One region of the Photobacterium atrarenae genome, then DNA from elsewhere that is predicted to be linked to it. Evidence: predicted binding sites of a transcription regulator. Region 1 holds the regulator's gene; each other region holds the start of a gene.

What was found. Region 1 encodes CRP, which controls carbon source genes, mostly activating them, when cyclic AMP is high. Its sites were predicted from a motif close to TGTGANNNNNNTCACA; they were not measured.
Region 2: the regulator CRP is predicted to act here: its motif matches at 2,222-2,237, upstream of udp (uridine phosphorylase).
Region 3: the regulator CRP is predicted to act here: its motif matches at 2,194-2,209, upstream of NNL38_RS13030 (NupC/NupG family nucleoside CNT transporter).

The regions. Positions count from the first base shown of each region.
Region 1 covers NZ_CP101508.1:244,139-248,424, forward strand. Annotated here, with positions in the region: gene astD (succinylglutamate-semialdehyde dehydrogenase) at 1-811, shown strand, start outside; gene NNL38_RS01170 (DUF1338 domain-containing protein) at 858-1,652, shown strand; gene NNL38_RS01175 (hypothetical protein) at 1,743-1,961, opposite strand; gene crp (cAMP-activated global transcriptional regulator CRP) at 2,184-2,816, opposite strand; gene NNL38_RS01185 (OsmC family protein) at 3,090-3,494, shown strand; gene NNL38_RS01190 (phosphoribulokinase) at 3,557-4,286, opposite strand, start outside.
Region 2 covers NZ_CP101508.1:2,207,169-2,211,454, reverse strand. Annotated here, with positions in the region: gene NNL38_RS10425 (zinc/cadmium/mercury/lead-transporting ATPase) at 1-1,908, shown strand, start outside; gene udp (uridine phosphorylase) at 2,387-3,154, shown strand; gene NNL38_RS10415 (endonuclease) at 3,433-4,286, shown strand, end outside.
Region 3 covers NZ_CP101508.1:2,780,320-2,784,605, reverse strand. Annotated here, with positions in the region: gene glgX (glycogen debranching protein GlgX) at 1-1,083, shown strand, start outside; gene NNL38_RS24865 (DUF5363 family protein) at 1,104-1,319, shown strand; gene NNL38_RS13035 (TatD family hydrolase) at 1,237-2,118, shown strand; gene NNL38_RS13030 (NupC/NupG family nucleoside CNT transporter) at 2,339-3,592, shown strand; gene ltrA (group II intron reverse transcriptase/maturase) at 4,213-4,286, shown strand, end outside.

The DNA of each region.
Region 1 (4,286 bases):
GCTGTTTACCGGCAGTGCCAATACCGGCCATATCCTGCACCGTCAGTTTGCCGGTCAGCCGGGTAAAATGCTGGCGCTGGAAATGGGCGGCAACAACCCGATGGTGATCTCCAAAGATTATGGCGAGCTCGATGCCACTGTCTACACTATTATTCAGTCGGCCTTTATCAGTGCCGGTCAGCGTTGCACCTGTGCCCGTCGTCTGTACCTGCCGAAAGGCCCTGAAGGTGATGCTGTCTTGGCGCGTCTGGTTGAAGCGGCGTCTCAGCTCAACGTTGATGGCCCGTTTGCCGAACCGCAGCCGTTTATGGGCCCGCAGATCTCGGTTGCAGCTGCGGACAACATTATCCGTGCCCAGGCCAACCTGGTTGAGCTGGGTGGTGAGATGCTGCTGGAAGCCAAGCGTGGTCAGGGGGCGGTGGTGACACCGGGGATCATCGAAGTCAGCAAGATTGCTGAGCTGCCGGATGAAGAATACTTCGGTCCGCTGCTGCAGGTTGCACGCTATGACGATCTGGCGCAAGCGGTTGAGCTGGCCAATGACACGCGCTATGGCCTGTCAGCTGGTCTGGTCAGCACCCAGGACGATGAATGGCAGTACTTTATCGACCATATTCGTGCCGGGATTGTGAATCGCAACCGTCAGCTGACCGGGGCCAGCGGTGATGCGCCGTTCGGTGGTCCGGGCGCTTCCGGTAACCTGCGTCCGAGCGCGTACTATGCCGCCGATTACTGTGCGTACCCGATGGCCTCAATGGAAGGCGAGCACACCGAACTGCCGGCACAATTGTCGCCGGGGATCACTATGTAAGTCGCGCCGGCCGCGACACCGCGATTAGGTAAGGGGAACAAGTATCATGGAAAGGGTCGAGCAATTGTTTAACGCGCTGTGGCAGGATTATACCCAGCGCTTGTGTCCATCAGCCGCGCAGGTCCATGACCTGCTCGAGGAAGATGAACCCCTGCTCAACGATCATATCGCGCTGCGGACATTCAACCTGCCGCAGGTCGGTCTGGATCGTCTGGCGGCACCATTTATCGCCATTGGCTATAAGCCTTGCGGTAAGTACCACTTCGAAGCGAAAAAGCTGTATGCCGAGCACTTCGAGCACCCGAATCCGGCGGCGCCGAAGGTGTTTATCAGTGAGTTGCTGGTGGGTCAGTTCTCATCCTTGCTGCAGCAGACGGTACGTGATCTGGTGAACCAGGTGCCGGATGCGGCGCTGAAGGATCCGGCATTCCTCTACGGTGGCCGGTTGTGGGATCTCGATTATGCCACCTATGAGCTGTTGTCGGCGGAAAGTGAGTACGCCGGCTGGGTTGCGGCCCATGGCTTTGGTGCTAACCACTTTACCGTCAGCGTCAACCAGTTGGAGCAGTTTACTGAGGTACGCGAGGTGAATCACTTGCTGCGTCATAATGGTTTTGCGATCAATGAAGCGGGCGGTGAAGTGAAAGGCAGCCCGGCAGTGCTGCTGGAGCAGTCATCGACCATGGCCGATCGGGTACCGGTGAGCTTCCTGGATGGGATCCGTGAGATCCCGGGCGGCTTCTATGAGTTCGCCAAGCGCTATCCGACCGAAGATGGCGAGCTGTATCGCGGTTTTGTCGAAGCATCAGCCGATAAGATCTTCGAAAGTACAAATCAGTGATGGCGTGATCATCAGATATCCGGCGAAGCGCGAACCGTTTCGCTGAGCACTCAGCAGCCAGGGTAAGGTAACTACCCTGGCTGTTTTTTTCTAAGTGAGTAAAGTTGGTAATGGCTCGTGCTGGTTGTCGAGTGGTGGCACCCAGTCGCTTTCCTGATCCTGGTGGCGGCTTTCGGGATCTAGCGGCGGTTGTTGTTCCAGGTAATGGCGCGGGTCGCTAAAGCCGGTCATCTCGATGGTGGCGGGCAGTGCCTGCAAAACGGCTGGTGGTGTTGTGCTGGTGTTGGGGGCAAAACGCTCGATATCCATATCGTGACTTTCCGCTGCTTGTTGATGTGGTTGGTATCGTTCGCCAGTTGCTGCGTTGCTATCGGGCCGCAATGGCGGAGGATACTGATCCCATTGATATGCTCAATTTAGCAGCAAATATGCAGAGTGCAAGGGCGGAGAGGCGCCGGAAGTTAGGTCCAAATCACGGCGATGAAAAAAGCCGCACGGGGTGCGGCTTTTGAACGATTGAGCGGTCGGCGTTTAGCGAGTGCCGTAAACGACAATGGTTTTGCCGTGGGCTGAAATCAGGTTTTGTTCTTCCAGCATCTTCAGGATACGGCCGACGGTTTCACGTGAACAACCGACGATTTGACCAATTTCCTGACGCGTGATCTTAATCTGCATACCGTCCGGGTGGGTCATGGCATCTGGTTGCTTGGCCAGGTTCAGCAGGGTTTGGGCAATCCGACCGGTCACATCCAGGAAGGCCAGGTCACCGACTTTCTGGCTGGTGACTTGCAGGCGGCTCGCCATTTGCGCAGAAAGACGCATCAGGATATCCGGGTTGACCTGGATCAGCTGACGGAATTTCTTAAAGGAGATTTCAGCCACTTCACATGGGGTCTTGGCACGAACCCAGGCGGTACGCTCCTGGCCTTCTTCGAACAGGCCCAGCTCGCCAATGAAGTCGCCCTGGTTGAGGTAAGACAGGATCATCTCCTTGCCTTCTTCATCCTTGATCAATACGGCAACAGAACCCTTGACGATGTAGTAGAGTGTTTCTGCTTTCTCGCCGGCATGGATCAAAGTGCTCTTTGACGGGTATTTGTGGATGTGGCAATGGGAAAGAAACCACTCTAGCGTTGGATCTGTTTGAGGTTTACCTGGAACCATATTACTAACTTCCTCTGCGTTTGTTGCCCAGCAATGACATCCCTATAATTCGCGGCTGGGCATCACAATAACATTGTTCGCCGACTAGGATATGCCAGTCAGCCGCTGGGCTGCAAGCTCACGTGAATAATTAGTTGAGAGTTTATCTTTTTTCGCCGGGTTTTTCTTGATATTGATCTATCTGAAATTGGCATTTTGCCGTTGTAACTGTGCACATGATCACACACTTGTGAGATAGTGTCTGAAACCCCTGTCAGCAGTAAGGAGTAAGCAATGCAATCGCGAGTGAAATGGGTCGAAGAGATGACGTTTTTAGGTCAGTCCAACTCCGGCCACAGTGTGGTGATGGATGGCAATGGCGGGGCGACCGCACCGAGCCCGATGGAGCTGGTGCTGATGGCCGCCGGTGGCTGCAGCTCGGTTGATGTGGTGGACGGGCTAAAATCTGCCGGCCAGAAAATTACCGGCTGTGAAGCGCAAATTTCCTCCGAGCGCCGGGAGCAGGCACCGCGGATTTTTACCACGGCTAACCTGCATTTTGTGGTCACCGGTCACGACTTAGATGAAGCCCTGGTTGCCAAGACTGTAGCCGATTCGCTGGAGAAATACTGCTCGGTGTGCCTGATGCTGGGCGAAGGGGTGGAAATGACCCACTCCTGGGAAGTGGTTCCGGCCTAAACGGAGACGTGACGAGAAGGGCTGCCTTCTTGTCACGTCCCGGTGACAGGGCCGTCGTTGGCTTAGCCAATCTTCCCGGTTTCGATCAGCTGTTGGATCAGGGGCCGCATGATCAGCTCCATGGCGAAACTCATCTTGCCGCCCGGCACTACCAGGGTATTGTGGCGCGACATGAACGAGCCTTGGATCATTGCCAGCAGATACGGGAAATCGACATTTTTGATGCCGCGGAAACGGATCACCACAAAGCTCTCGTCCAGGCTGGGGATCGCCTTGGCGGTAAACGGGTTGGACGTGTCGACCGTCGGGACCCGCTGGAAGTTGATGTGGGTGCGGGAGAACTGCGGGGTGATGTAGTTGAGGTAATCATCCATCGAGCGGACCACCGACTCCATCACCGCTTCCCGGGAGTGGCCGCGGTCGCGGGTATCGCGGACAATTTTCTGGATCCATTCCAGGTTAACGATCGGCACCATGCCGATCAGCAAATCCACATGTTGGGCGACGTTGACATCGCCATCCACCACCCCACCGTGCAGCCCTTCATAGAACAACACATTGGTATTTTCCGGCAGATCCTGCCAGGGCGTGAAGGTGCCCGGCATCTGGTTATAGGGCACGGCTTCGTCAAAGGTGTGGAGATAGCGGCGAAATTTCCCGCTGCCGTCGTCGCCGTACTGGCGGAAAAAGTTCTCCAACTGGGCAAAGTCATTGGCCTGGGGACCAAAGTAACTGATGTGCCGGCCTTGTTCTTTTGCCTTGCGGATCTCGACGTCCATTTCCGGACGGGTG
Region 2 (4,286 bases), 1.5 Mb from region 1:
TTTCCTTTGGTTTCGACACAGCGGCCGTCCGAGCCAGCGCCGCAAAGCTTCTGGCGTCGCAATGGGGCTATCTTAACCATCGCCCTCATGATGTTGGCATCGTTTGTGATCAGCCGAGTGTCGGAGACGTTCGGTTTGGCAGCTTTTACCGCGACCACGATCCTGGGCTTGTTCCCGATTGTCCGAAAAGCCGTAGCACAGGCTAAAGGCGGCTCGCCGTTTTCAATCGAAACCCTGATGAGTGTGGCTGCAATCGGGGCCTTGTATTTAGGGGAAACGGCGGAAGCGGCGATGGTGCTGTTGCTGTTCCTGCTCGGGGAGCAACTGGAAGGATATGCGTCTGCCCGGGCCCGGAGCGGGGTGAAGGCGTTGATGGATCTGGTGCCGGAACAAGCCACGCTGATCCGTGCTGACGGCAGTAAAATCAAGGTTGCCGCAGAGGCTCTGGCCCCGGGCGATGTGATTGAAGTGGCACCGGGTGGCCGTCTGCCTGCTGATGGTGAGTTGATGGATATCAGCGCCAGCTTTGATGAAAGCGCGCTGACCGGTGAGTCTGTGCCGGTCGAGCGGTTACCGGGCGAGTCTGTCATGGCTGGCTCCCTGGTTGCCGATAAAGTGGTTCGGCTGAAAATCGTCTCGGCACAGGGAGAAAATGCTATCGATCGGATCTTACATCTGATTGAAGATGCCGAGTCGCGCAAAGCGCCGCTGGAGCGCTTTATCGACCGCTTCAGTCGCTGGTACACCCCGGCGATGATTGCTCTGGCCGCACTGGTGATCGTGATCCCGCCGATGTTCTTTGCCCAGTCCTGGGAAGCCTGGCTGTATAAAGGGCTTACCCTACTGCTGATTGCCTGTCCGTGCGCGCTGGTGATCTCGATTCCAGCGGCTATTACTTCTGGTTTGGCGGCCGCAGCCCGCCGTGGGGCTCTGATAAAAGGGGGCGCGGCACTGGAGCAACTGGGTCGGATCGACATGGTGGCCTTTGATAAAACCGGTACCCTGACCCAGGGCAAGCCTGTGATGACGGATCTGGTCAGCTGGGACAGTGATGAAGCGCGTCTGCTGCAACAAGCGGCTGCCGTTGAAGACGGCTCAATGCACCCTTTGGCCCAGGCGGTCGTGAAAGCAGCGGCATCCCGTGGATTAACTGTGTTGCAAGCCGAGCATCGGGAAGCACTGCCCGGGCGTGGGATCATGGGCGTGGTTGACGGTGATGCGCTACTCCTGGTTGCAGTAGACCGAATGCCGGATGAAATTTGCCTGAGTGCGGTGCAGCAGGCTGAGGCTGAGGCATTAGAGGCGCAAGGGAAGACTCTGGTGGTAGCGATTCGCAATCGTGAGCCGGTGGGCCTGATTGCCTGGCGGGATAACCTGCGCGAGGAGACGCCACAGGCGGTTCAGCAGCTCAGTGCCATGGGGATCCGCTCGGTGATGCTGACGGGGGATAACCCCCGGGCAGCGGCGGCGATTGCCGGCGAAATCAAGATTGATTACCGCGCCGGGCTGTTGCCGGCGGATAAGGTCCGCGAGGTGGAGCTGGCGAATCAACACAGTAAGGTGGCAATGGTCGGCGATGGGATTAACGATGCCCCGGCGATGAAAACTGCCGCCATCGGGATCGCTATGGGGGGCGGGACCGATGTGGCGCTGGAAACGGCCGACGCCGCGCTGACCCATGACCGGGTGGTTGAATTGCCCGCCATGATTGCTCTGTCGCGCGCCACGCTGGCCAATATCCGCCAGAACATTGGTTTGGCCCTGGGGCTTAAGGCACTGTTTCTGGTCACGACGTTACTTGGCTTTACCGGGTTGTGGGTGGCTGTATTGGCCGACAGCGGGGCGACTGCGCTGGTGACCTTGAACGCCTTGCGTCTGCTGCGGTTTAAACCCCGCTATGAACGCTAGCCGATGAAATCTGTGCCCCGGACAATCGGGGCACAGATTTTTTGTTGATGATATTTTTACTGACAACGTTTTTGCTGACTGAGCTGCTTATGCCTGCGCTTTGCCAAGCTGCGTTTCGAAATATATAGGTATTAGGAGGTGACATGGTATAAGCCTGATACGGGGCCTCGGAATCACCTTTGAAAAGACGGGCACGGTGGTTGAACCTCCCGGTGTATTTCACGGAAAAGTGTGAAGAAGGGCAATAGCAAACGTTTATTTGTGATTTGTATCACCTGATCGTGCAACGTTTCATTTTTCATATTTTATTACCTGTGACTTGGGTCACTAAAACTTGCTTCGCTATCAGCTATCGTTAGACAGGTGTTTTGAGCGTGCTGTTTTGCCAGACAGCACGCTCAAAACATTTTGATTTCCAATCAATAGCCGCAGACCTCATCGTCCCTAACAAGCGGCATGGTATAAAAAGGATAAGATTATGTCTGACAACGCAGTGTTCCATTTGGGTGTAAATAAAGCCGATCTTAACGGTGCTGAACTGGCGATTATTCCTGGTGATCCGGCCCGTGTTGAAAAAATTGCGAACCTGATGGATAACCCTGAGTTCCTGGCAAGCTCACGTGAATACACCGTGTACCGTGCCAAGCTGGATGGTAAGCCAGTGGTGGTTTGTTCCACCGGTATCGGCGGCCCGTCGACTTCGATTGCGGTTGAAGAGCTGGCGCAACTGGGTGTACGTACCTTCCTGCGTGTCGGCACCACAGGGGCGATTCAGCCGCATATCAACGTGGGTGACATGATCGTGACCACCGGCTCTGTCCGTCTGGACGGTGCCAGCCTGCACTTTGCACCGATGGAATTCCCGGCGGTTGCCGACTTCTCTGTCGCCACAGCAATGAAAGCAGCGTGTGATGCAGACGGTGCGACCGTTCACACTGGTGTGACGGCTTCATCTGATACTTTCTACCCGGGTCAGGAGCGTTACGACACCTTCACCGGCCGTGTTGTACGTCGCTTCCAGGGTTCAATGGAAGAGTGGCAGCAAATGGGCGTACTGAACTTTGAGATGGAATCGGCGACTTTGCTGACCATGTGTGCCAGCTCAGGCCTGCGCGCGGGCTGTGTTGCCGGCGTCATCATCAACCGGACGCAGAAAGAAACGCCGGATCACGCGACGCTGAAAGAGACCGAAGCGCGCTCTATCAAAGTGGTGGTTGAAGCAGCTCGCCGGATGCTGGCGCAATAATCTAAGCCGGGTTCAGCCCGCTGTTGCTTGATAAAACCGATGCTGCGGCATCGGTTTTTTTATGTCCGGAATACAGCGATTGACACATTTGAGTCATTTACCTTTTATTTTTTAAGGATTTTGGTGTTCAAACTGTGTGATATCCAGCAAAAAATTAACAATATTGATCAGTTTGCAACAAGAAGGTGTGATCACTGATAACTATTCATGATGAATTACGCTTTACTCTTAGCTGACTTTTTCATCAATAAGCAGAAGGTTATATGGATATTAGAGTAATGACTCTTAGCACGGTTGCATTGCTGGTCTCAAATAGTGTCTGGGCACAGGTTACCAATGGCGACTTTGAGCAATGGAATGGCAATACACCTGCTGGATGGAGCGTGATTGATGGCGGTATTTCGATTGCGCCTACGTCAGATCAGATCAAAACCGGCGGGCTGGCAGCGAAAGTCACAGTCAACACCGGGACCCAGAGCAATACCGACTTGCTTCAGACGGTGCATGTCGAGCAGGGGAAAACCTATCCGTTTGCCGTGTCGCTCTATCATACCGAGGGGCATGTGAAAGCCCGTCTGGTGGTTGATGGCTATCAGGGGTATTCGAACCCGGCACAGACCAATCAGTGGCAGGACATCCGTTATACCTACACCGCCACAACGACGAAAGATATCCAGGTTGGGCTGCGTTTCTACGATGAGTCCGGCTTTGATGGTGCCGAGGTGGTATATGTCGATCAATTCTTGCCGGCAGACACCAGCGAGCCACCGACGCCTGCCTGCAATGATACGACCGCAACGCTGACCTTAGTAACGGATCAGTATGCTTCTGAAACCAGCTGGACTCTGACTAATGCCAGCGGTGCTGTTTTGTTTGAGGGCGCCGGCTACGCCAACGAGACAACGAACACCAAGGATATGTGCCTGCCCGATGGGGATTACACCTTCACGATCAACGACGCGTATGGGGATGGCATCTGTTGTAGTGCAGGAAACGGCTCCTTTACGCTGACGGCCGATGGTCAAACGGTTGCTTCCGGTGGTCAATTCCAGTACAGCCAGGCGTTTCCTTTCCCCCTGGGTGACAATGAACCCACGTCGCCCCCTTCAGATTTAGGCGAATACTACCAGTC
Region 3 (4,286 bases), 920 kb from region 1:
ACAGAGATGAAAGTTGATGGCTTTCGCTTCGATCTGGCCTCGGTGCTGGCCCGGGACAGCCTGGGTACCCCGCTCAAAGAGCCGCCGCTGCTGTGGTCCATCGACTCCGATCCGGTGCTGAGCGGCACCAAGATCTTCGCCGAAGCCTGGGATGCGGCCGGGCTGTACCAGGTCGGTTCGTTCATCGGCGATCGCTGGAATGAGTGGAACGGCAAGTTCCGCGATGATGTCCGGGCCTTCTGGCGCGGCGATACCGGGACCGTGAGCCGCTTTGCTTCCCGGATGCTGGGCTCGCCGGATATCTACTGTAGCGATCGCCACTCGCCGCACCGCTCGGTTAATTTCATCTGCGCCCATGACGGTTTTACCCTCAATGATTTGGTCAGTTATAACGAAAAACACAACTGGGACAACGGCGAGGACAACCGCGACGGCGAGAACCACAACCTGTCGAATAACTACGGCATTGAAGGGGCGACCGACAACCCTGAGATCGAGGCGCTGCGTAACCGTCAGTGCAAGAATATGCTGGCGACCCTGCTGCTTTCGCTCGGGACCCCGATGATCTCGATGGGGGATGAAGTTCGCCGGACACAGCAGGGCAACAACAATGCCTATTGCCAGGATAATCCGCTTAGCTGGTTTGACTGGCGGCTGGTGGACAAGCATTCGGACTTGCTGCGCTTTGTCCGGCTGATGAACCGGATCCGCCGGTATGAGAAAACCATCGACTGGCACATGCATGTCTCGCTCAATACCGTGCTCAAAAGCGTCGGGATTGACTGGCACGGCCTTCAGCCCAATCAGCCGGACTGGTCGGCCCACTCTCACTCGTTGGCGTCGACGGTGATCCACCCCATCAGTGGTGATGAGCTGTATATCATCTGTAATGCTTACTGGGATCCGCTGATCTTTACGCTGCCGGATCGCGACAGCCAGGATTGGCACCTGCTGGTGAATACCGCAGCGCCGAGCCCGGCCGATATCTACACGATTGAGCAGGCGCCGCGATACAAGGACGAGACTATTCTGGTGACCGGGCGTAGTATGATCGTGATGATTGCCAAACCCGGCCATGCATAAGGCGCAATGAGTGAACAGTGATGAATGAGAGGTCAAGTGGGGAGAAATCGATGCTGAACTGGCTGAAACGGGGAATCGCCCGATACGATCAATGGTGTGAGCGAATGGGGCTGGTCCCGGAAAACCGTCGTTGCTGCGCACCGGTTCGCTACGATGACGATGATCCGCGCCACCCGTCGCAACGGCGCACGTCGTGTAGATCCCAGAAAAGTACGTCACGGCAGGAATCAAGGTGATGCCATGATGATCGACAGTCACTGCCACTTTGATTTTGCACCGTTTGATGCCGATCCGGCAGGGTATTTGGCGATGGCCCGCCAGGCCGGGGTGGCGGCTTTGGTGATCCCGTCCGTCGGTGAGCGCAACTGGCAGCGTGTTCAGGCCCTGAGTCACCAGTATGACGGGGTGTATTATGCCCTGGGCCTGCATCCTTTTTTCAGTGCAGAGCACCGCGAGGCGTCGCTTGAGTTGCTGGCCGCGCAACTGGCGCAGGTCGCCGGCGGGGGCGCGCAGCATGATCGCAAGTGTGTCGCGGTCGGTGAATGCGGGTTGGATTTTGCCATTGCCGAGGCCGATCGCGATCAACAGCTGGCGTTACTGCAACAGCAGCTGATCCTGGCCAACACCTACCAGCTGCCGGTGATTCTGCACTGCCGCAAAGCGTTTCCCGAACTGGTTTCCTTATTAAAGCAATACCCGCCGGTGGCCGGTGGGGTCTACCATGGGTTTAGCGGTAGTCTGGCGCAGGCGCAGCAGGTGGTTGCGCTGGGACTGAAGATTGGCGTAGGCGGTACCATCACTTATCCCCGGGCGAACAAGACCCGCAAGACAGTGGCGGCTTTACCGCTGGAGGCCCTGGTGCTGGAAACGGATGCGCCGGATATGCCGGTCGCCGGCCATCAGGGAGAGCCGAATCGCCCGGATCGGTTGTGTCATGTGCTGCAATCACTTGTGGCGCTGCGATCGGAATCTCCCCGGGAGATCGAGTCGGTTACTCGCTTAACCACGACTGAATTGTTTCGACTTTCTTTGTGAGGACGGTCACTGAATAAAAACGGTTGCGCAATTGGTTGCGCTGTTTGCGTCACACTACGTGATGCGTGTCACGCTTGTGATTAAACTATCATTTGGTTTCCGTATAAAGTGTGACGTTAGCATTACTTTATCCCGGATGGGGTTTGTATAATGCAGCGGACTCTTAAATGAGCCGAATTGTCGAGACGCCAAACTTAAACTTAAAGGGATGCCATAAACTATGAGCCTGTTTATGAGCCTGGTTGGGATGGCTGTGCTGCTGGGTATCGCAGTACTGTTATCTGATAACCGCAAAGCTATTAATTTACGTACTGTGGGTGGGGCATTTGCCATTCAATTTTCTCTGGGTGCTTTCGTACTTTACATTCCGTGGGGTAAGGATGCACTGGGCGCGGCAAGTAGCGCCGTTCAGAGTGTCATTGACTATGGTAATGTCGGTATTGAGTTCCTGTTCGGTAGCCTGGTGAACTTCTCTGTTGAGGGCATTGGTTTTATCTTTGCATTCAAAGTTCTGCCAACGGTTATCTTCTTCTCTGCACTGATCAGCGTGCTGTACTACATGGGTGTGATGCAAGTTGTGATCAACGTCCTGGGTGGCGGTCTGCGCAAAGTGCTGGGTACATCGAACGCGGAATCCATGTCTGCAACAGCGAACATTTTTGTTGGTCAAACTGAAGCACCGCTGGTTGTGCGTCCGTTTGTTCCAAAGATGACGCAGTCTGAGCTGTTTGCGGTTATGTGTGGTGGTCTGGCGTCTGTTGCCGGTGGTGTCCTGGCGGGCTATGCCGCGATGGGTGTCCCACTGGAGTACCTGATTGCAGCTTCGTTTATGGCAGCACCAGGTGGCCTGCTGTTCGCGAAAATCATCAAGCCTGAAACGGATACGCCGGTTGAGCAAATCTCTGGTGATGAAGCACAGGGTGACGACAAGCCTGCCAATGCGATCGATGCAGCAGCAAGCGGCGCCTCTTCAGGCATGCAACTGGCACTGAACATCGGTGCGATGCTGCTGGCGTTCGTTGGCCTGATCGCGCTGATCAACGGGATGCTGGGTGGTATCGGTGGCTGGTTCGGCATGCCTGAGCTGACTCTGGAACTGATCCTGGGTTACGTCTTTATGCCGCTGGCTTACCTGATTGGTGTACCATGGGCTGATGCGAATATTGCGGGTTCTTTCATCGGTCAGAAACTGATCCTGAACGAATTCGTGGCTTACCTGAGCTACGTCCCATACCTGGGCGATGCAGCGCCGGTGGTTCTGTCTGAGAAGACCAAAGCGATTATCTCGTTTGCCCTGTGTGGCTTCGCGAACCTGTCTTCGGTTGCGATTCTGCTGGGTGGTCTGGGGAGTATTGCCCCGAACCGTCGTCACGACATTGCACGCTTCGGTATGAAAGCTGTTGCTGCAGGTACGCTGTCGAACCTGATGTCTGCGACCATCGCAGGTCTGTTTATCAGCCTGAGCGCGATGTAATACATTCCTCAACTGAGGATGCCAAACGCCACAGCCATGCGCTGTGGCGTTTTTGTATTGTGCGCCGAGCATGGCGTTGTTCTAGGAGGTGAAAGTCCTCTACGGGCTCAGTCGAGCGAGAACCGTTAGCCTATGCAAGGGTGCCCACCGTGAGGTGGGATCTGAAGGAAGCAAACGGCAAAACTTGGGTGTGACGAACAGAAACCTGATAGTAGGCCAGTACAACTTGGGTAACCTAGCAATATATAGAACAGCCCAATGCCTCGACGGGAAGTGTGTACGGGTAAATCAGGCACAGCCAAGGGAAAGAACAACGTCTTACCTCGGGAGATCTTACGACCTGTCTCGGATGAGACTAATACAACAGTGATGTTGTGTGACGGGTAATAAGAAGTCAGCAGAAGGCATAGTACCTTGGGGAAGTACAACCCAAGGGAAGGCCGGAACTGAATATATCAAGAAGCAGTCACTAGACACTCAATCATGTGGGGTCATAGCAAGATGAACAACATCTCTACGTACTACTGGGCAACACCGCAAGTGACGCTCATGGCCACGAAGAATGACAAGCATGATCGGCGTAGACAGGAGGACGAGTCTTGGTGACCTCAACTCAGTTGATGGAGCGGATCTGCTCCTCAACAAATCTGAACCAAGCCCTGAGAAGAGTGAAGAAGAACAAGGGATGTGCTGG